One region of the Pradoshia sp. Z5_111 genome, then DNA from elsewhere that is predicted to be linked to it. Evidence: predicted binding sites of a transcription regulator. Region 1 holds the regulator's gene; the other holds the start of a gene.
The links. The regulator LexA, encoded in region 1, represses DNA repair genes until DNA is damaged. The targets are predictions, from matches to a motif close to CGAACATATGTTCG.
Positions count from the first base shown of each region.

Region 2: the regulator LexA is predicted to act here: its motif matches at 3,134-3,147, upstream of AC4D4A_RS08535 (YhjD family protein).

Region 1 is NZ_JBZCPQ010000001.1:728,691-738,968, reverse strand. Features, by position in the region: gene AC4D4A_RS03605 (SDR family NAD(P)-dependent oxidoreductase) at 191-658, opposite strand; gene AC4D4A_RS03600 (hypothetical protein) at 603-776, shown strand; gene AC4D4A_RS03595 (SDR family NAD(P)-dependent oxidoreductase) at 763-942, opposite strand; gene AC4D4A_RS03590 (winged helix-turn-helix transcriptional regulator) at 1,142-1,483, shown strand; gene AC4D4A_RS03585 (helicase-related protein) at 2,043-4,514, shown strand; gene lexA (transcriptional repressor LexA) at 4,718-5,344, opposite strand; gene yneA (cell division suppressor protein YneA) at 5,499-5,822, shown strand; gene AC4D4A_RS03570 (YneB family resolvase-like protein) at 5,892-6,539, shown strand; gene AC4D4A_RS03565 (DUF896 domain-containing protein) at 6,619-6,849, shown strand; gene tkt (transketolase) at 6,987-8,993, shown strand; gene AC4D4A_RS03555 (PadR family transcriptional regulator) at 9,117-9,449, shown strand; gene AC4D4A_RS03550 (HAAS signaling domain-containing protein) at 9,446-10,087, shown strand; gene AC4D4A_RS03545 (DUF4153 domain-containing protein) at 10,170-10,278, shown strand, end outside.
Region 2 is NZ_JBZCPQ010000003.1:327,068-337,345, forward strand. Features, by position in the region: gene abc-f (ribosomal protection-like ABC-F family protein) at 111-2,006, opposite strand; gene AC4D4A_RS08525 (RAxF-45 family protein) at 2,137-2,256, opposite strand; gene AC4D4A_RS08530 (TVP38/TMEM64 family protein) at 2,357-2,968, opposite strand; gene AC4D4A_RS08535 (YhjD family protein) at 3,180-3,554, shown strand; gene AC4D4A_RS08540 (competence protein ComK) at 3,571-4,164, opposite strand; gene AC4D4A_RS08545 (IDEAL domain-containing protein) at 4,424-4,654, shown strand; gene AC4D4A_RS08550 (aminoglycoside adenylyltransferase domain-containing protein) at 4,771-5,580, opposite strand; gene AC4D4A_RS08555 (GNAT family N-acetyltransferase) at 5,592-6,047, opposite strand; gene AC4D4A_RS08560 (NUDIX domain-containing protein) at 6,105-6,569, opposite strand; gene AC4D4A_RS08565 (DinB family protein) at 6,642-7,181, opposite strand; gene AC4D4A_RS08570 (M48 family metallopeptidase) at 7,296-8,552, opposite strand; gene AC4D4A_RS08575 (SCO family protein) at 8,750-9,343, shown strand; gene AC4D4A_RS08580 (patatin-like phospholipase family protein) at 9,512-10,278, opposite strand, start outside.

The DNA.
Region 1 (10,278 bases):
TAAATTCTTGCTCTTGGATAAAAGGGATAGGTGTCCATTTTTGTATCAACTTTAAATGAAGAGTAAAGAGAAACCCCATACGATGAATGTTTCTCTTCATCTCAATTAAATTAATCAATAGCGATTAGTTCTATATTTCCGTTTGTCTCTGCTTTATTATTAAATCGCTTAGAATTTCTAACTTCTTGTTTTAAAGCCTGCTTCCTCCGGTGGCATCAATAAAGTGCCCTGTGATCCATCGTGCTTCCTCGGATGCTAAAAACATAACTACATCAGCAACATCTTCAGTTGTACCCACTCTATTGAACGCAGATAATGCAGCTGCTTGTGCAAGGCCTTCTGGGGTAGATCGCATTTCCTTGTTCATATCAGTAGCCGTAATTCCAGGCCTTACTGCATTAATTGTAACGCCTTTTGATGCAAAATGTGGGGCTAAGGCCAAAGTCAGTGTCTCAAGGGCGCCCTTGGAAGCCGCATAAATGGCTTGCATTGGAGCGGCAACACGAGTAAAGCCAGTAGAAGTGTTAATGATCCGTCCGCCGTTCGGTATATACGGGCTGGCAGCTTGAGAAAGGAAGAAAGGAGCTTTAAGGTTAACGTTCATGACATCCTCATACATTTCGATGGATGTTTCTTCAAAAGAAACTGGAGGTCCAATCCCTACGTTATTGATTAAGATGTCCAGCCGTATAGTTCCGATTTCCGAGCGAACAGTCTTTTCAAATGCAGTCCAAAGCTTATTTACACCGGAAATGCCGGTGGTTAAATCTGCTTAATATCATCAACAACTTTTGAAGCAGCGTCTTTATTGCTGGCGTAATGAACGCCTATAAATTCCGCTCCGCCAGCAGCTAATTTTCTGGCTATTTCAGCCCCTATTCCGCGACTTGCTCCTGTAACCAAGGCAACTTTCCCGTTGAATTTCCCTTTATTCGTCGGCATATCATCTACCCCTTTTATAATAATTTTAATGCATAATTAATAGTATTGGATTATGATTATTCTGAATAGTACGATATTTTTGTGTCGTTACGATTAAATGGTGTACTAATAAGGGAGTACAACAATTCAGACACAGGTTTATTTTTGCATTAATTGATAGGGGTTATATGAACTTAGAGTAAAGGAAGAGGTGGATTTCATGATTGAATTAAATAGTGCCGATTTAACTTGCCCGTTCACTACTGCTCAGAAAGTATTGTCGGGTAAATGGTCTCTGATGATTATTTTTCATCTAAATGACGGACCAGTACGATTCAATGAACTGTTACGGAGATTTGATGGCTTAACGCACTCATCATTGACTAAACAATTAAGGCAGCTGGAAAACTTTCAACTTATTCACCGTGAGGTTTATAATCAAGTTCCGCCAAAAGTGGAATATTCTTTAACTGACCTAGGAATAAAGCTCAATCCTACGCTTAGTATGCTGACGGAATGGGGAAACGAGTATATACAGAATTGTAATGGAGTTACAAAATAATTAACGGGGCATTCGTTGAATAGCAAGTAGAGCAAATTCCTATCTGAAGATGGCTGTACACCTCAAATTAATATTAAACAATAGTAACAATCCTTATGAAAACAGCTATAAATATAGACTAATTAAGAAAAATCCTTAACAATCACTCATTCAATATCAAATTTAGCTGAGATTGTTTATGTGGAAATTAAAGTAAGGAAGCTGATAATTCTACATAAACTGTTTTAATTCAAGTACAAGAACCTTAATATGAAAGAATAAATCAAAACTCCTCAATGAATGGGGAGTTTATTTTGTTTAATTAACTTTTTCTGGATAAACAAAAAATGAGCCATCAAGCCAAACAAAATGGAACAACTATGATTGATCCGGTGATATTATATGTATGATTTGTATAAAGTAATGAACCAAGTGGATTTAATACAAAAATTAAGAATAAATAAGAGGTATCACATAATAATATTATGTAAACAACCGTATAAAATTTATAGATATGCGGGTAATCGTATATATTAGGCTTATAAGAGAATTTTTATGGCAGTTGAAGGAGAACGGAATAATGGACATATTGAATAAAGGGTATAAAGAAGCAGTTGAAAAAGCAAAAAATGATATTCTGAATGATATATCATTATATATGGAAGAAAGCGAAGCAAAGCCTGCTATACATGATTATTTGGAAAGCAGAGAACGTTATTTGAATCAGATTTGGAATTTAGCATGGAAGAGTCGAACGCTTCAGCGGATGAATAGAACTGAAAAAATTAAATTTTTGGGGCTGCGTGGTATAGAAACAGAAGGAGCCTCCAAGAAAGCAATTAATAAAATGGTTGAACAAGAACTTAGTGGACTAAAATCCTTTGATATGAAAAGTTGGATCCAAGATTACTTTGGAGAAACAGAAGAACGATGGAATGAATTATTTGAAACAGTAAAGCTAAAAAAATTGAAAGGGAATTATGAGAATACCGTTATCAAAGATGAGGCCTTAAGTATTTTGAGCAGTAACAAGCTTTATTTTTATTTAAAGCTCAGATATAAAGTGGCAAATCAATTACAAAAGGATATAGCAAATGTGAAGGGTTTCAATCAAGCCCAATTTGAAACGCTCAACGACCTCTTATATTGGGGATATGATGTATACCAGGATGATTCTGCTTTTGACGAATATATTTATCAAAATCTGATCGATACCTTTGTATACGAAACCATATACCCATTTATAGTATCAGAATTGCCGAATCAGATCATAAACCAATATGAGAATTTGTTTAAAGGGTCGATTAATCATAAGCTGATCAGGCAATTGATCGGCGGAAATATTAGTGAATTTCAATGGGAATATGAAAGTGAAATAGAGCAGGAATTGATTGAGGACCTTATAGATGTTCGAACCCACCCGGATGATTTTGATATACAAATGCCCTTATATCATACTCAGCACAAAGAGAGAATTGAAAAAAGAGAACAGAAATTAGAAGAGATGAGAAAACAGGAAGAAATAAAACAAAAGAAACTGGATGACATCTTTGGTGTGGAATACAAGACGACCGTTTATAGCAACACTAAATATATTCTGCATATTGGAGAAACAAATACCGGTAAAACTTATCAGGCACTAAATAGATTAAGGCAAGCTGCGTCGGGTATATATCTGGCACCTCTAAGGTTATTGGCACTTGAAGTATATGAAACGCTTAGAAACAACGGAATTGCCTGTGCGTTAAAGACAGGTGAAGAAGAAAAGGATATTGCAAATGCCACGCATTATTCCTGCACAATTGAAATGTTTACTGAGAAAGATGAATTCGATGTCATGGTTATAGACGAAGCGCAAATGATAGCAGATAAAGATCGAGGATTTTCCTGGTTTAGAGCTATTAATAAAGCACGAGCTCGCGAGGTTCACATCATAGGCAGTCACAACTCGAAAAGGATGATTTTAAATCTGCTTCAGGGAAATGATATTGAAATTCATGAATACAAACGGGATATACCGCTTATTGTAGAGAAAAAACCTTTTAAGATTGAACATGCCAAGGCAGGGGATGCTTTGATTGTATTTTCTCGAAATAAAGTGCTTCAAACCGCTTCAAAGCTGGAGAGAAACGGCCATAAAGTAAGTGTAATCTATGGAAGTATGCCTCCTGAGACAAGAGCTAAACAAATTCAGAGGTTCATTAACAGGGAGACGCGAGTGATTGTATCTACAGATGCTATCGGGATGGGGCTCAATCTACCGATTAGGCGGGTCGTTTTTCTCGAAAATGATAAATTTGATGGCACGAGAAGGCGTTTATTGACCTCTCAGGAAGTAAAGCAGTTAGCAGGACGTGCCGGCCGTAAAGGTATATATAATGAAGGAAGAGTGGCATTTACTGATCAAATTGGTTTAATGAAACGATTGTTGAATGGTGAAGACCGACCAATCAGTACATTTACAATAGCTCCTACACAGGGTGTATTTGAACGCTTTAAACGTTATCATTCCAGCTTTGATCAATTCTTTGAATTATGGGATGAATTTAAAAATCCTGCCGGGACAACAAAAGCGCCGCTTACTCAGGAAAAAGCTTTATATCATTTAATTCGCCATGAACAAATAGAAGGACGAATGTCGATAACTGATTTATACGGTTTTCTGCATTTACCTTTTTCAGCGAATGAGGAGAGCCTCGTTAATCAATGGCTCTATAATATGAAAGCCATTGTGGATAGAAGAGAATTGAGAGAGCCTTTAATAAAGAAAGATTCCTTGGATGAACTTGAATTATCTTATAAATCAGTAGGATTGCATTTATTGTTTTTGTATAAATTAGATCGAAGAAGTGAAACGGTCTATTGGGAGCGAGTAAGAGAAGAAATCAGTTCAGACGCACATAATCAGTTAAGAAAAGGGGTTAAAAAATATCAAACAAAGTGTCGATCATGCAATAAGCCGTTAAGCTGGAATTATCCATTTGCTATTTGCCAATCGTGTTATGAAGAGAGTAAACGATCAAGATACTATTACAAAGGATGGGATATATAGGACATTTAAGCTTGCTATCATAATGGTTGCAAGCTTTTTGTATTACATAATTATATTATGTAAACTACGAGATAAATAAAAGCATTAATCTATTTATAAAGTGGAATATGCCAATCCTTAAATGCATAAGTTTAATAGAGAAAATAGAGATAATAGATTTTAAACACATAAGTAGAACCGGCTGAAAGCCGGTCCCAACGTTCTTATTGAATGTTTCTGTATAACCCGATCACTTTGCCCAAGATACTGACATTTTGTAGAATGATAGGCTCGAGCATAGAATTTTCCGGCTGCAGACGGAAATGAGTATCTTCTTTAAAGAAACGTTTTACGGTAGCTTCATCATCTTCAGTCATGGCTACGACAATTTCGCCATTGTTTGCTGTATGCTGCTGGCGAACAATTACATAGTCACCGTTAAGTATTCCAGCTTCAATCATACTGTCACCCATAATTTCAAGCATAAACACATTTTCATCGGCAGGAGCCATATGCTCAGGTAGAGGGAAGTATTCTTCTATATTTTCGATAGCTGTAATAGGCTGCCCAGCAGTTACTTTCCCGATTAATGGTACATTAACTGAATTTGTTTTTGGAATATGGTCATGTGGATCCATATCCAGGATTTCAATAGCACGTGGTTTAGTAGGATCTCGTCTAATAAGCCCTTTGCTTTCCAATCGCGCTAAGTGACCATGAACCGTGGAACTTGAAGCCAGTCCGACTGCTTCTCCGATTTCTCGAACGGAAGGTGGATAGCCCTTCGTTTTAACTTCTTCTTTAATATATAGCAAAATATCCTGTTGCCGTTTGGATAATTTAGTAGTCATCTCCCGCACCTCTTTTAGCTTTTCTTGTTTTTAGTATATCATTTCCTGTTTAACAGTACAAACATAAGTTCGTTTTTTGTGTTGACACAAAACGTTTGTTCGGTTTATACTTAGTTTATATTAAACGAACATACATTCGATGGGGGTTTTATTAATGAAAAAATTATGGACTTCTTATAATTATTCCATCTTGTTTTTTATAGGTCTTTTCTTATTAATAACTACAATGATAGTAACAAATATTGAAGCACCGAAAGATGATTATCAACAAATCACGATTAAAAAAGGAGATACAGTTTGGGATATGGCTGAACGTTTTGATGGCAGCGAAATGACACAGACTGAATTTGTCTCTTGGGTTCAGGAACATAATGACTTGCACATTAATCATTTAAAGGAAGGGCAAACGATTGTGATTCCTGTAAAGAAAATGAATGAAAATACAGAAATGCTACACTTAGCAGATTCTGATAAATAACTATATAATCAGTAAGGTCGGGAATTTTTCCCGGCCTTATCTATATGTAAAGAAGAATGGTGAGAGAAAATGAAGGTTGGAATTTATTGCAGAGTCAGCACAGATAAAAGTTCTCAGGAAACATCACTGGAAAGGCAGGAGCAGGAGTTAACAAGACTGGCTGCCATAAAGGGGTTCGAGGTTGTCATAATCGAAAAAGAACAAGCCAGTGGATATGACTTAGAACGAGAAGGCATTCTAATCTTGCTGGAAAAAATGAAAAATAGAGAAATCGAGGGGCTCTTGATTCAGGATGAAACAAGACTTGGCAGAGGAAATGCCAAGATTGCTCTATTACATTGCATCTATAAAGAAGGGGTAAAATTATATACGGTTACTCATAATGGTGAGCTTGAGGTTTCTGAAACAGATGCCATGCTTTTGCAAATCATCAGTATAGTAGAGGAATATCAGCGGAAATTACAAAACAGTAAAATTAGAAGAGGGATGAAACGAGCAATTGAAAATGGATATAAACCACAAAGAAATTTGGCAAATCAACATCTTGGAGGCGGAAGAGAAAGGTCAGAGGTACCATTACAGGAGGTCATTGAGCTGCGTATTAAAGGATTAACATTTGCTGAAATTACGGAGAATTTAAACAGAAAAGGCTATGATCTCTCAAAGGCTACCATTCACCGGAGATATTCAGAATATATGAAAAAGAATCCTAATTAATAGTTCATTCTTGAAAATTACGCAATTTTTCTATACGATGACAATATCTACTTATATTTTAAATAGAAGGAGCAATACTATGCTGCCAATGCATAAAATTAAAAGAATTAATGAATTATCTAAGAAATCAAAAACAGTAGGCCTTACAAAAGAAGAAGCCACTGAACAATCTCTCCTAAGGAAAGAGTATTTGGAAACCTTCCGTACCTCAATGCGAAATACGGTTGAAGGTCTGACAATCATCGATCCCGAAGGTAAGGATGTTACACCTGAAAAAATAAAAAAACTACGTAATAAAAAATTACATTAAGGGTATAGCATAATAGGTTAGACTCCAAAAAATATCTTAAGGAGTGACGATTTTGTAGCATTTACCAACAAAGTCTTGTCAACCTGTTTATACTTCATTAATATAAATTAGAAGGTTAATCTGAAAGGATGTAGGCAATGTTCACAGAAAAAGATAATTTATCTATCACAGCTATTCGTACACTTTCAATCGATGCAATTGAAAAAGCTAACTCAGGTCATCCTGGTATGCCTATGGGAGCAGCTCCTATGGCATATACACTTTGGACCAAATTTATGAACCATAATCCAAAAAATCCGGATTGGTTTAACCGTGATCGTTTTGTATTATCAGCAGGACATGGTTCCATGCTTTTATACAGCTTGTTGCACTTATCAGGTTATGGCCTTGAGATGGAAGAGATTAAGAACTTCAGACAATGGGGCAGTAAAACACCTGGACATCCTGAATATGGTCATACAAAAGGCGTAGAAGCTACAACCGGACCACTTGGCCAAGGTATTGCGATGGCAGTAGGTATGGCAATGGCGGAACGTCATTTGGCGGCAGTTTACAATAAAGACAACTTTGATGTTGTAGATCATTTTACATACAGCATTTGCGGAGATGGAGATTTAATGGAAGGGGTATCAGCTGAAGCTGCTTCTCTTGCTGCCCATTTAAAATTGGGACGTTTAGTAGTCCTATATGATTCCAATGATATCTCTCTTGACGGCGAATTAAACATGAGCTTCTCTGAAAGTGTTGCTGAGCGTTTTAAAGCTTACGGATGGCAATACATTCGCGTAGAAGACGGTAATGATTTGAATGAAATTGCTAAAGCGCTTGAAGAGGCTAAAACAGATCTTGACCGTCCAACTATGATTGAAGTAAAAACAGTTATCGGATACGGTGCTCCAAATAAATCCGGTAAATCAGCTGTACATGGTGCTCCGCTTGGCGAAGACGAAATGAAATTGACTAAAGAATATTACAAATGGACATTCGAAGAAGATTTTTATGTACCACAGGAAGTTTATGACACATTCGAAGAAACTGTTGTAAAAGCTGGTGCTAAAAAAGAAGAAGAATGGAACCAATTATTTGAAAGCTATAAAAACGAATACCCTGAACTTGCTGCTCAACTAGAAACAGCAATCAAAGGCGAATTACCTGAAGGCTGGGATAAGGATATTCCTGTTTATGAAGCAGGAAAAGCCGTTGCTACACGTAATTCAGGTGGGGAAGTATTAAATGCAATCGCAAAAAATCTTCCATCTTTATTTGGTGGATCCGCTGACTTAGCTGGATCAAACAAAACGATGCTGAAGGGCGAAAAAGATTTCTTGCCAGGCTCCTATGATGGCCGTAACATTTGGTTTGGAGTACGTGAATTTGGTATGGGTGCTGCATTAAACGGTATGGCACTTCACGGTGGTGTGCATGTGTATGGAGGAACATTCTTTGTATTCTCTGATTACCTGCGTCCAGCTATTCGTTTAGCAGCGTTAATGAATCTTCCTGTCACATATGTATTTACGCATGACAGTATTGCTGTTGGAGAAGACGGTCCAACTCATGAACCAATTGAGCACTTGGCTGCATTGCGTGCTATGCCTAATGTTTCACTTATCCGTCCGGCTGACAGCAATGAAGTGGCAGCTGCATGGAAAGCGGCATTAACAAGCAAGTCTGCACCAACTGCATTAGTATTATCCCGCCAAAACTTAACTACGTTGCCGCTATCAGCTGAATTAGCTGAAGAAGGCGTTGCTAAAGGTGGATATGTGGTTTCACCTTCCAATAAGGATACTGCCGATGCTATATTGTTAGCATCTGGATCTGAAGTAGGATTGGCTGTTCAAGCACAGGCTATTTTAGCGAATGACGGCATTGATGTATCGGTTGTAAGCATGCCATCGTTTGATCGCTTTGAAGCTCAATCTGCTGAATATAAAGAATCTGTTATCCCTTCAACTGTTAAGAAACGCTTAGCAATTGAATTAGGTACATCTTTTGGATGGGACCGTTATACAGGTGATGAAGGACAAATATTAGCAATGGATCGCTTTGGAGCTTCCGGCCCTGGTGAATTGTTAATGGAAAAATTCGGATTCACTCCATCTAATGTGGTTTCTTTAGTAAAAGAAATGCTACAAAAATAAAATATATTTATTAAAAATCACCAGGGGGTTTTTCTCTGGTGATTTTTTTTATGAATATATTTACAAACAATTCCAAATGATGTATGTTTGATATGTACCTAATATTTCTAGGTAGGTGAAGAAATGTTTAATCGTGAACTTGTAAAAGGAAGTACATCACTTCTTGTTCTGCAGCTTTTGCAAGAAAGAGATATGTATGGGTATGAATTAGTGAAAGAAATGGATCACCGCAGTGACCATGGATTTCAGATGAAGGAAGGTACGCTGTATCCTGCTTTGCATAAGCTTGAAAAACAGGAATATATAGAGTGCTACTGGGTTGAACAAGAGAAGGGACCCGCTCGTAAGTATTACTGTATTACCTTGGCTGGCAAAGAGATGCTAGAGATTAAAACAAACGAATGGAATCGATATGTCCAGGTCATGAACAAGGTAATGGGGAGAACAGAAACATGAGACGGGCTGAAGAAGATTATTTAAGTCAGCTTGATCGATTACTGGGTGCCCATCCTGATAAAACGGCTATTATGGAAGAATATAAGTTGCATATTTCTGAAATGGCCTGCGACATCATTTATGAGGATGAGTCACCCGATTTAATCTATAAAGAACTATCAATGCGGCTAGGTACACCAGAAGAAGTTGCTTTATCCTGGAAACAGGAACTAACCCTTACACCAAGAAAAACAAGGTGGATCTTTGCAGGAATTAACTTGTCCTTATTTATAAGCGGAATCTTGTTAACATTTATCAACCATACATATGATTGGAATTGGGCCAAGGAAATATGGTCGTTGCTAACATCGATTCCTGTACTTTTAATGGCCATCTATATTGGTTTTTGGATCTTGCTTGGTTATGAAATTGGCAAGGAATTTGGACATCAGGGCAGAAAGCTTATTAAGAAAACGTTTTTGATTACGGTGATACCTAACATTACCTTAATGTATTTGGTTATCTTTAACCTCGTACCAGATCAATGGTTTGACCCCTTACTGGATAAGCCATTTATTATTGCCTGTGTATTTTGTACGTTTATCTTATATCCAGTCAGTATTGCTGGGTATCTATGGGGGAAGAAAGCCTCGCTTTGACTATTTGCCTATATACATAGAATAACTATGTATATTTATCACTATATACCTAGAAAAACTAGGTAGAGGGGGGATTCTTAATATGGATATTCAGTTTAAAAAAGAAGATAAAGTATTTTTATTGTTATGTATAGTCCTAGGCTTTTTGGCTGAGTTATCTTTTTTACATGGAGAAGTAGGGATTTCCTATC
Region 2 (10,278 bases), on a different contig from region 1:
CAATCTTATTCTACAAATCCCATTTTTATCCTGCACACTTCTATTTCAAAGCAAGAAAAGACGGCAATCATTGCTTGCCGTCTCTTCAACCTCATTTGATTTATTTTAGGTCATATGCTCTCACAATCTAACCGCTCCAATTCATCATAAAGTCCATCACGTACCTCTTCTGCTTCTTTCTTTTTTACATATAGTAGCTGAAGTGCTTCTAATGCTGTCTCTTTCTCCATATCACGAATGATATCTGATAAAAGATGTTCCACCTTATCAATTTTTTTCTCCAGTGATTCGTAAGTCTCGTTCAAAATTACATGGTGTACAAGCTTCACATTACTCTGACTCCGAGTCACCGATTGACTTGTTTGTTTCCCTTGCAACATATCTGCAAGCATATGCTCTCTCGCCCAAGAATAATTCCCTAAATAAAGCTGTAATGTCCGATTTTGTAGCCAATATGTTTTTTGAAACAGCTTATTCAGCAAGTATCGATCATGGCTAACCGTAATAATAGTTCCCGGAAATTCACTTAATGCCTCTTCCAGCACTTCTCTCGAATCAATATCCAAATGATTCGTTGGTTCATCCAGTATCAATAAATTAATATCCTTATACATTAGCTGAGCGAGTCGTAATCTCATACGCTCACCCCCGCTTAATTTCTCAACCTTTTGAAAGACTTGAAAACCATAGAAAAGGAACCGGGCCAGAATATGACGGGCTTCCCCTTCTGTAACATGGACCTCTTGGCGGAAGGCCTCCAGAACGGTCATGTCTTTTCCTTCTTGAAATAGCTGTTGAGACAAGTATCCAATCTTCACATTGCTGCCCAGTTTAACCTCTCCATCGTCAGGTGTAATCTCATTCAGAGCCAATTTAAGAATAGTTGATTTCCCGGTGCCGTTAGCACCAACAATCGCGATTCGTTCACCGTATTGTACAAACAGGTCCATATTCTCAAACAATGTTTGCGTACCAAATCGCTTCGTAATTCCATGAAGCTGCAGAACATCTTTACCGCTTCGCTCTGATTGGTCAAAATCGAGGTCCATTTTACGCCTTTCTAAAATGGGCCGTTTAATTTTCTCCATTCTCTCTAGGGCACGTTCCATATTGCGGGCACGCTTATGCAATCCTTCACTCGGCGGATTCGCCTGATTGGCCCATTCGCGTAACCGTTTTATCGCTTCCTTCATTTTTTTGATTTTCTTCTGCTGTTCCTTATATTGATTAAATTCTTCCAGAAGCCGTTTTTCTTTTGCTTGCACGAATTCAGAGTAGTTTCCTTCGTATACGAATACCTCTCCATCGTCCAAGTCTAAAATCCTCTTAACCGTTCGATCTAGGAAAAATCGATCATGCGAGACAATTAGGACTGTCCCATCATAGTCTTCGAGGAATCCTTCAAGCCATTCAACTGCACCAATATCCAGATGATTGGTTGGTTCATCTAACAATAGGAGATCTGGCTTCTGCAGGAGCAGCACCCCTAGACCGACTTTTGTTTTCTCACCTCCGCTTAAGGAAACAAAACGTTTATCGAGCATCGAATCGAGCATCAGCCCATTGGCTATCTTCATAATCGTGCTGTCCATCTCATAGCCGCCAAGCCGTTCAAACTGCTCCTGAACTTCTCCATACTGTTCTATACTGCGAGCCAATGAGCTTTCATTAGTTTCAACAGCCATACTATGCTCAAGTTTATCCAGTCTCTCCTTCAGCCCAATCATATGGCTAAAAGCAGATTGTAAGCATTCATATACCGTGGTGCCATCAGTAAAGTCAGGGATTTGTGACAGCAAGCCCAATGCTGCACCCTTTTTAATGTGAATAGCCCCTTCATCAATTGTTTCGACACCTGCTATCATTTTAAGAATTGTTGATTTCCCACAGCCATTCCGACCAACGAATCCAATTCGTTCTCCTTCCTTGATCTCAAACGTAATATTTTCAAATAGCTTTGTTCCGCCATAGTTTTTTTCAATTTGCTGTACACTGCATACAATCATGTGCATAAACCCCTCTCACGCCCATACCCTGTACATGAAAAAAAGCCATGGGAAAGTCGATATAAGACTTCCCCATGGCTTTTGAATTTCTATTCTATCAAGGGTATAGAGACTTATTATCGTTCTTTTTTCATATGAAATTTCCTAAAAAGGGCAGACTACCCCCTTGACGAAATTGCACATGAAAAATGGCACGAATCAATGACAAGTTTTCAAGCCATTGCAAACATACCTTCACAGAACGATTCATCTCTACACCTCCTTCAATGGAATAATTTAGTTATAATTATAAACTTTCAGTTAATTATTAACAACCGCTTTTTTACACTCTTCACAGATATTCTTCCATTCTACGAATGGTCCTTCTGTTCCACCCGATTCAAACGCAATTCTACTTGCTTGCCTACTAGCCACAAAAGGAAAATGACGATACCCACAATAATACTTTTAACTGGTTCGCGAATTAAAGACATAATGTCATGGCCAATATAACTAATAGTAAAGATCATAACCAATTTTCCCGCAAAGACAGCAAGCATATATTGTTTTGGACTAATGTCAGATAATCCGCAAACAATATTTACGATCGCAGATGGAGTGAATGGGAAACAAAGCAAGATAAACAACGGGCCAAATCCATGATGGTTGATCCAGAGCATCGCTTTTTGCACAGCCGAATGTCTATGTAAAAATGAAAGGGCTTTTTTCTTTCCATATTTTCTGGACAAATAAAACACAACCATTGCACCAGCGACAGCACCTGTCCAGGAGAGAAGAAAACCAATCCATAAGCCAAAAGCATTGGCATTAGCCGTCACAAAAACAAACAAAGGCAAAAAAGGAAGGAACGCTTCAACAAACGGGAGCAGCAATCCCGGAATGGGACCTAAGTTTCTATAATCACTTATTAATTCGGCTAAATGCTCCAATGTTAGCCATTCTGTTAACCAATTAAGATCCATAGTCTCTCCTCACAAACAAATAACAAATTCAGTCCATACTATATAAATATCCCCATATACATTAGATTGAAACAATCCTTACCCCTATTATATCAGATTGCTGTAAGGAGAGAATTAGTTAGAAAATAAACTTGTCAAAAATGTGAAAAGCGATTATTCTATTTAAGAACATATGTTCGTTTTTTACAGACATTGAAAGGACGCGATTTACATGACCCGCATCCCTACAGAAGAGCGCAATATAATGGAAAAAGCGATCTATCTACCCATGGTCCTCACCGTCCTTGCCCGAGACCTTCAAGTGGTAAAAGCATCGCCCCTAAAATTAAAACAACCATACATATTATTAATTGATGAAACCATGAAACAGGTCCAAGCGGAATTGAAGCAAGCAAGCCACTATATGAGGACACATCAACTCAAAGTGGAAGAAACAAAAAGAGACGAATCATTCACCTCCTTTTTATTTCTGTATAAGGGCTATGAGGAATACCATAATTATTTCAATCCCCGCATTCGAAATAAAGTACAGGAATTACTGGAGTATTATTTTTTGAAGCAATGGACTGACCAACTGAAAAATTAACAGCAATAAGTATGCATCAACCTTCCTTATAACTATTTGATGAATGCATCAAAACATGCTTTGTTTGGAAATCTGAATTCCTATCATTAACTTGCATAGCATTATATAAATAATGTGTCTTTCGCTCCGTCTCTGCTAAGGTTTGAAGCAGCTTCGACTTCAACATCGCAGTTCTGAGCATCTGATTTTCAATAATACTATAGGAAACCGGAACAACGATAGATTGTTTATTATGAAAATTGATTTGTGTTTTAGTCGCATCAATCTTAACTCTGGATACAATATGCTCATAAGAAAGCCAAATACACGATTCTTTTGCAGGAGATGTAGTAGGAAAAAAGAATAGGCGATTAGCCGGTTCTAACGATATCGGCACTTTATGCGAGATACCAAGGAGCTTTTTCGTCGACTGACATCTTCCAGGATAATCAGCTCCAAAATAATCACAGCTGGATTTTACTACTTCAGATGGTCTAAAAGGTACTAAAATTTCTTCATCAAATTCAATCACTTTAGAATACGTTTTCGATCCATATTCTACTGGAACAACAGCAAATGTAAATGGACTTATTTCGTAATCCTCTCTCCTGCTTATCACGTTCTTTTCCATGGCTTCCTCCTTATAGATCCTACAATATTACTACAATTTCAATATAACATAATATTTCGAAATAATTGGTTTATTCACCAAAATTTCAAATTTAACCCAAAATCCCCATGATTGTTAAAGTTATTTTGTTTTATATTTTGGGTATCTTATATATTAACTATTTCAAACTACTAAAATAAATTTTCTGAATAATTTAAATATTTAGTTGATTTTTCTTTTCATCTGACTTATAATAAAAAAAAGCAACGGGGGGATATCCATGAATCACGAAAAAGCAAATACAGATATCGTAAAAGCTGTTGATGTGACTGTTGACCAGGGGACCATGGAAGATCTACTGATGGATATGATGATTTACGAAGCTCAACTAACCCATGCACAAAGGAAACTGAAAGAAGAAATCGATCATGCCTTGGACAATAAGGACAAAGAAGCATTTATGAAACTTTCCGCCGAGCTAATTGAATTGGAGAAAAACTTTGGGAATTAAATCAAACAACTTGTAACGAGTAAATACGGTGTATAAACAAAATCACAGAGCGAGGATTATTTAATCCCGCCCTGTGATTTTCTTGTTTTCACTCTTTAATCAATTATTTCTCTAAATTAAATGAAACGTTGACTGCAATCAATCAAATACCTCGAAAATGATATAGTCGAATCCAAAAGTTCCTTGTTTGAATTATATAAAGTCCCCTTATCACCTGTGCGAGCACGGATAGCTTCATTAATAACCTGATGATACTCTTTTGGCATATGGCTTAATCCATATCCCCCTGCCCCTGTTTTGGAAATAACATCGTCCTCCGCTAACGTATAGTATTGACGAAGCAGCCCAAGAACTGTCCATTCTATTTCCTCCCGTAAATCACGAGCAGACCTACCCACCAATTCATCGACTGAGGATTCCATCCACTGAATTCGATTGGCCCAGTAAGTATTCATATTCGCAAATACATAGGATTTTAATTGCTTTGAGGGGAATTCCAGTTTAAAATCAGAGGATGCAGGTCCCAGAACAGTGATTCCTTTTTCAGCAAAAAGGGTCCATGTCACAGGATTGAAATTAAAATAGGGACCAAAGCTTAAATTGCCGCTATTATAATAAAAATGATTTTGATGATCATTTTTCACTTTTCCTAATTCTCCCCAAGTAATATAGACACCGTCCATCTCTGGAGACTTATATTTTTGAGCGATCATTCTATGAATCTTTGAGAGAATACCAGCTTCATCATCTGTTAAATGCCGACTTGTAACAGCAATAAAATCGATATCACTTCTACCTTTTTCAAAGGCATCCAATGCAATGGAGCCATGTAAATACAAACCCTCCAACGCATTTGGCAGATATTCATTAAATAATCCTTTGTATTCATTCAAAATAGTTTCTGCGATTTTTGGTATTTTCAACATACCTATCCCTCTTAAAATTCTTTTGTCATAAACACACTGTTCGGGTCCTCTTTATAATCTGCAAACGGCTTACAATATTGAAATCCAACACTCTCATAAAGCCTTTGGGCTGGTTTAAATGCAGTCATTGACCCGGTTTCCAGACTTAGTTTCTTATAGTTCCGTTCCTTCGCTATCTTGATAATGTGCTCTAGCAGCTTTCTAGCTACCCCTTTTCTTAAATGATCCAGCGACGTTTTCATTGATTTAATCTCTCCATGAGTCATATCAAGTTCTTTCAGGGCCCCACAGCCAACTAACTCCTCATTCTCCCAAACGCTCCAAACTGTGATATTTGTTTTCTTCAACTCTTCCAGATTTAAAGCATGTATACTCTCAGGCGGCGAATGCTCGGCCATACTGTAAATATGGCTATTAATTAAAGCAGCCACTTCAGTTCCTGTTAAATCATCCACTTTAATCTTCAACCAATCACCCCTCACCTTTAAAGACACCCCAAAAAAGAATATACAAAATATTAATCTTTAATTTATGTCTCCTAAATAGACGGGAACCGTATCACCTTTGTGATAATTGATTACGTGTTTTCTCATGGCTTGAGGATAGAGTCTGTATGCTAATAAATCACTTAACGGCAGCCATTCCACCCCAATTTGTCCTTCATCAGGATTTATTCCATTTTGAATCACTGTATTCCTGCCTTTAATCGTACATAAAAACATATATTCAATTTGATGGGTATCCTTATCAAAAGCAGCATGCTCATGATTTTGTCCGATATATTCACGAATCAGGATCAAATTACCAATTTCAACCTCCTGTCCTATTTCTTCTATACATTCTCTTTTTAATGTTTGATGAAAGGTTTCTCCCTGCTCCTGCCCGCCACCAGGCAATATATAATAGATACCTTCACGATCTTCCTTTTCTATCGCGAGTAATTGATCATCCTGAATAATAATGGCTTTAGCAGAATTTCGAATTGGCATTATCGTTCATCCTTTATCCTTTTATTTATATATTTTTAAAGACAAAAAGAGCTGAAAATTCAGCTCATATGGTTATGATTGATTTAGAATTGAGTCAGCGTTCATATAACGTTCAATGATGATATTACGATGGTGCACTTCATGCCCGGCAATGATAACAGCAAGAGCACGAACCGTAATATCGCAATCATTAGCTGTGCCACGGCGCAGCCACTCTTCACTGCAAAGACTTTTCAATAATACAATCGTTGACTGACGGACGATAGAAAAGTTTTGTAGAAGCTCTTCCACTGTTTGTTTTGTAAAGGATGCTTGCTGAACATATTTTTCTTCATTAAAGCCGGGCAAGTTTCTGCGGTCTCCTCGCGCAATTGCAAGAAGCCTGTATGCCATGATTCTCTCTGTATCAATCATATGTCCGATAACTTCCTTGATACTCCATTTCCCTTCTGCATAACGGAATTCCGCCTGAGTATCAGTTATTTTTTCCAAAGCAGCAATCGTCTGTTTTATTTGTTCGGATAAAAGTTGAATCAAATCACCTTCCGGAACCAAATCCACATACGGTTGATAATAAGGGGCATATTCATTTTGTTCTAATTGTTTTCGCATATTCCCTCTCCTTTTATGTACTTCCACTATTTATTCCACCTTCATTGCCTAAATTCCTTTATTGCACGAAAGCAAAAATAGAGCCACTCCGTATAACGAAGGGCTCTTCACTTTTTACTTTTTATACTTCTCTGCCATTTCAATCCGTTCAAGCATGGTTGGATGACTGTTCCGGAATATTTTAATCAGTAAAGGTGGATTCATTTGGCTTAGTCCCTTTTCTGAAAGCTTCTGAAAGGAGGAAATAGCTGCTTCAGGATTTTCGGTCATGTTTAAAGCATAGGTGTCTGCTCTTGTTTCCTGCACCCGGGATACATAATTTGTAACGGGATTTGATGCAAACAACAGAATGGACGTGATCAGTAAAAAGAGCGGCAATGAGCGAATATCACTCATGGATTCTAAATGGTACAATTCCCCTCTTTTCCGTATAGCTCTTTTCATCCATTTATCTGTCAGCCATAAACCAACCAACATGAGAACCAAATATCCAGCAATACCGAGGTATATATGCTTTTCCACATAATGAGCCATTTCATGAGCCATGATAAATAAAATCTCATCATCCTCCAGGCTATTCAATGTGGTGTCCCAGAGTACAATTCTGGAATTTGAGCCAACCCCTGTTACATAAGCATTTAAAGAATTGGTTTTCTCCGACATATTTACTTCATATACATGCTCAGCCGGAATATGGGCTTTCGCCGCCAAATCAAGGATTTGTTCTTCCAGCGCTTTATCTTTAAGCGGATAAAAATCATTGTATAGCGGATCGATGACAACCGGCTGAATAAACATGACGAATATCGTGAATGGAATACATAACAGCCAGCTATACAGCCACCAGCGAGCAGGACTTTTCTTAATGAGCCAGTACAAGACAAGAACGACTATTAAGGTCATCCCTAAGTCCACCCAAAACTCAATAAAATTATCCTTCATCCAGGAGGAGAAAACCTGTGAGGATATGCCGTAGGCAAGCGATATTTTATATCGAATGTATGAGAGCGGCAGGAAGACAATGAATAACAGGAGTGAAAGCCAAAAGACATAGGCGCTAATTTGAACGGAACGCCTTTTCCAGGTTTGCTTCCCCCATTTCTCTAGCCCTTTGGACAATCCAGATACAAGAACAATCGCGTAAAATAGCCACTCAAGCGGTGTACTGATAAAAAAGAAAAAGTTCCGTATGTTAGAATACGTTTCACTCTTTTCTAATAATTCCTTATTCATAAACGTAGAGGGATCTGCATTGGTTCCCCTCATCGATTCAGGAATAGCTGTATTGGCACCATGAAAAAGATAAACATATATCGCCAACGCATAAATCAGAAATAGGCTTAATATGATTAGAATCCATTTTTTTCGCAAATATACCCCTCCTCAAACATTCCATCTATATAGTTTACCGGTATTTGTACAAGTTAGAACCTTAATTCATTCTTTCTCCATACGACACAAAATAGACACTCATTTCTCACAAGTTTCCAACAACTTTACCATAACCACTATCTATATAATGGTAAAATAGGGGAGGAATAACAAACAGAGGGGAACTGTTAAACGATATGAAAAAGTTATATATAGGATTTACTATCTTATTAATTTTAAGTATCGGTGCTGGTATTTACTACTTCACTGGTTATAGGCAGTCACAAATGGAGTTTCCTAAGGAAGTTACAATGGAATCCACTACCAGTACGGATTATTCATTCAAGGAAATGCCACAAAAAATACGCCTATTGGAATTTATGTATACGAACTGTCCTGATGTCTGTCCAAATACAACCTATCAAATGGTCGATATACGTGATCAACTTGTGAAAGACGGTCTGTTTGGCGATAAAGTCGAATTCCTGACAGTCACAATTGATCCAGCTCGAGATACACTCCCGATTATGAAAGAGTATGGTGAGACCTTTAAAACTACTGCCGCAGACGGATGGTATGTATTGCGTGGAGATGCTCAGGATACAAGAAAGCTGGCAGATGCTTTCCGTTTCCAGTATAAAGACCCAGGTTCAGGCTTCCTAATCCACACAAATGCCACTTATCTTATTAATGAAAAAAACCGTGTCATTGAAGTATTTGGAATGGGAGAAAAGGATTTTGACCGAGAAGAAGTTTACAAGAAAATCGTCAAGAATGCTGAAAAGATGTAGCTAATTCCAGATAACTTGTACATAAAAGTGTAGACAAATAAAAGACGGCTCTTTCAATTATAAAACCAATCAACCTTCTCCATCCCACTCTAAGAGTATAAGAAAAGACTGTCCATTGACAGTCTTGTTCTTATGCGGAAATACTATCCTTCGCACAATTAAAGAAACCTATATTTCCAAGAGAGAAGCTTCAGCTTGGCATCCCTCATAATCAGCTCCAAGAAAGTCTAGTAATTCTTGATTTCGGTCATGAAATTGTTCTAACCCTTTTTTATGTGATTTCCACATAATCTCTGTGTTTTTTTCAAAACTCTTAAGTTCAAACGGTGGTCGATAAACGAATGCTTTCCCTTCTTGCTCCAGCTTTTCTATCAAATCCATTGTTTGATTATAATGTTGTGCACGTTTCACCATGGCTTGAACCAGTCGTGGATATTTCTTACGCAATAGCTTAACTGCCCATTTTGTCTGACTGTCGAGCTTCTTCCTGTAGCCCGGCGGTCTTGTTAAAATAATGACATGCTTTTCATAGCCATCTGCTATCGCCTTTTGGATTGGTACTGAATCAGCTAACCCTCCATCATAGTAAGGAACATTATTTATTTTGATTTCAGGAAACAGCAATGGAATAGCACATGAGGCCCGTAAAATAGTAGCCCCTTTGTCCATTGTTTTGCCGTCCATGTATTCTACCTGTCCGGTATAGGCATTTGTCACACCAAATAAAACTTGACCTTGATAGTTTTGATATGTCTCCCAATCAAAGAAATCCAACTGATTAGGAACCGTATCATAGGCAAACGTCAGCCCAAACAGACTTCGCTCCGTTAGAAAATTGCGCACTCCGACATAGCGCTTATCATTCCGGTAAGTAGATATGAAGCGAATCGTCCTGTTTTTTTGCTCAGAAATATAGGAACAGGCACTAATAGCCC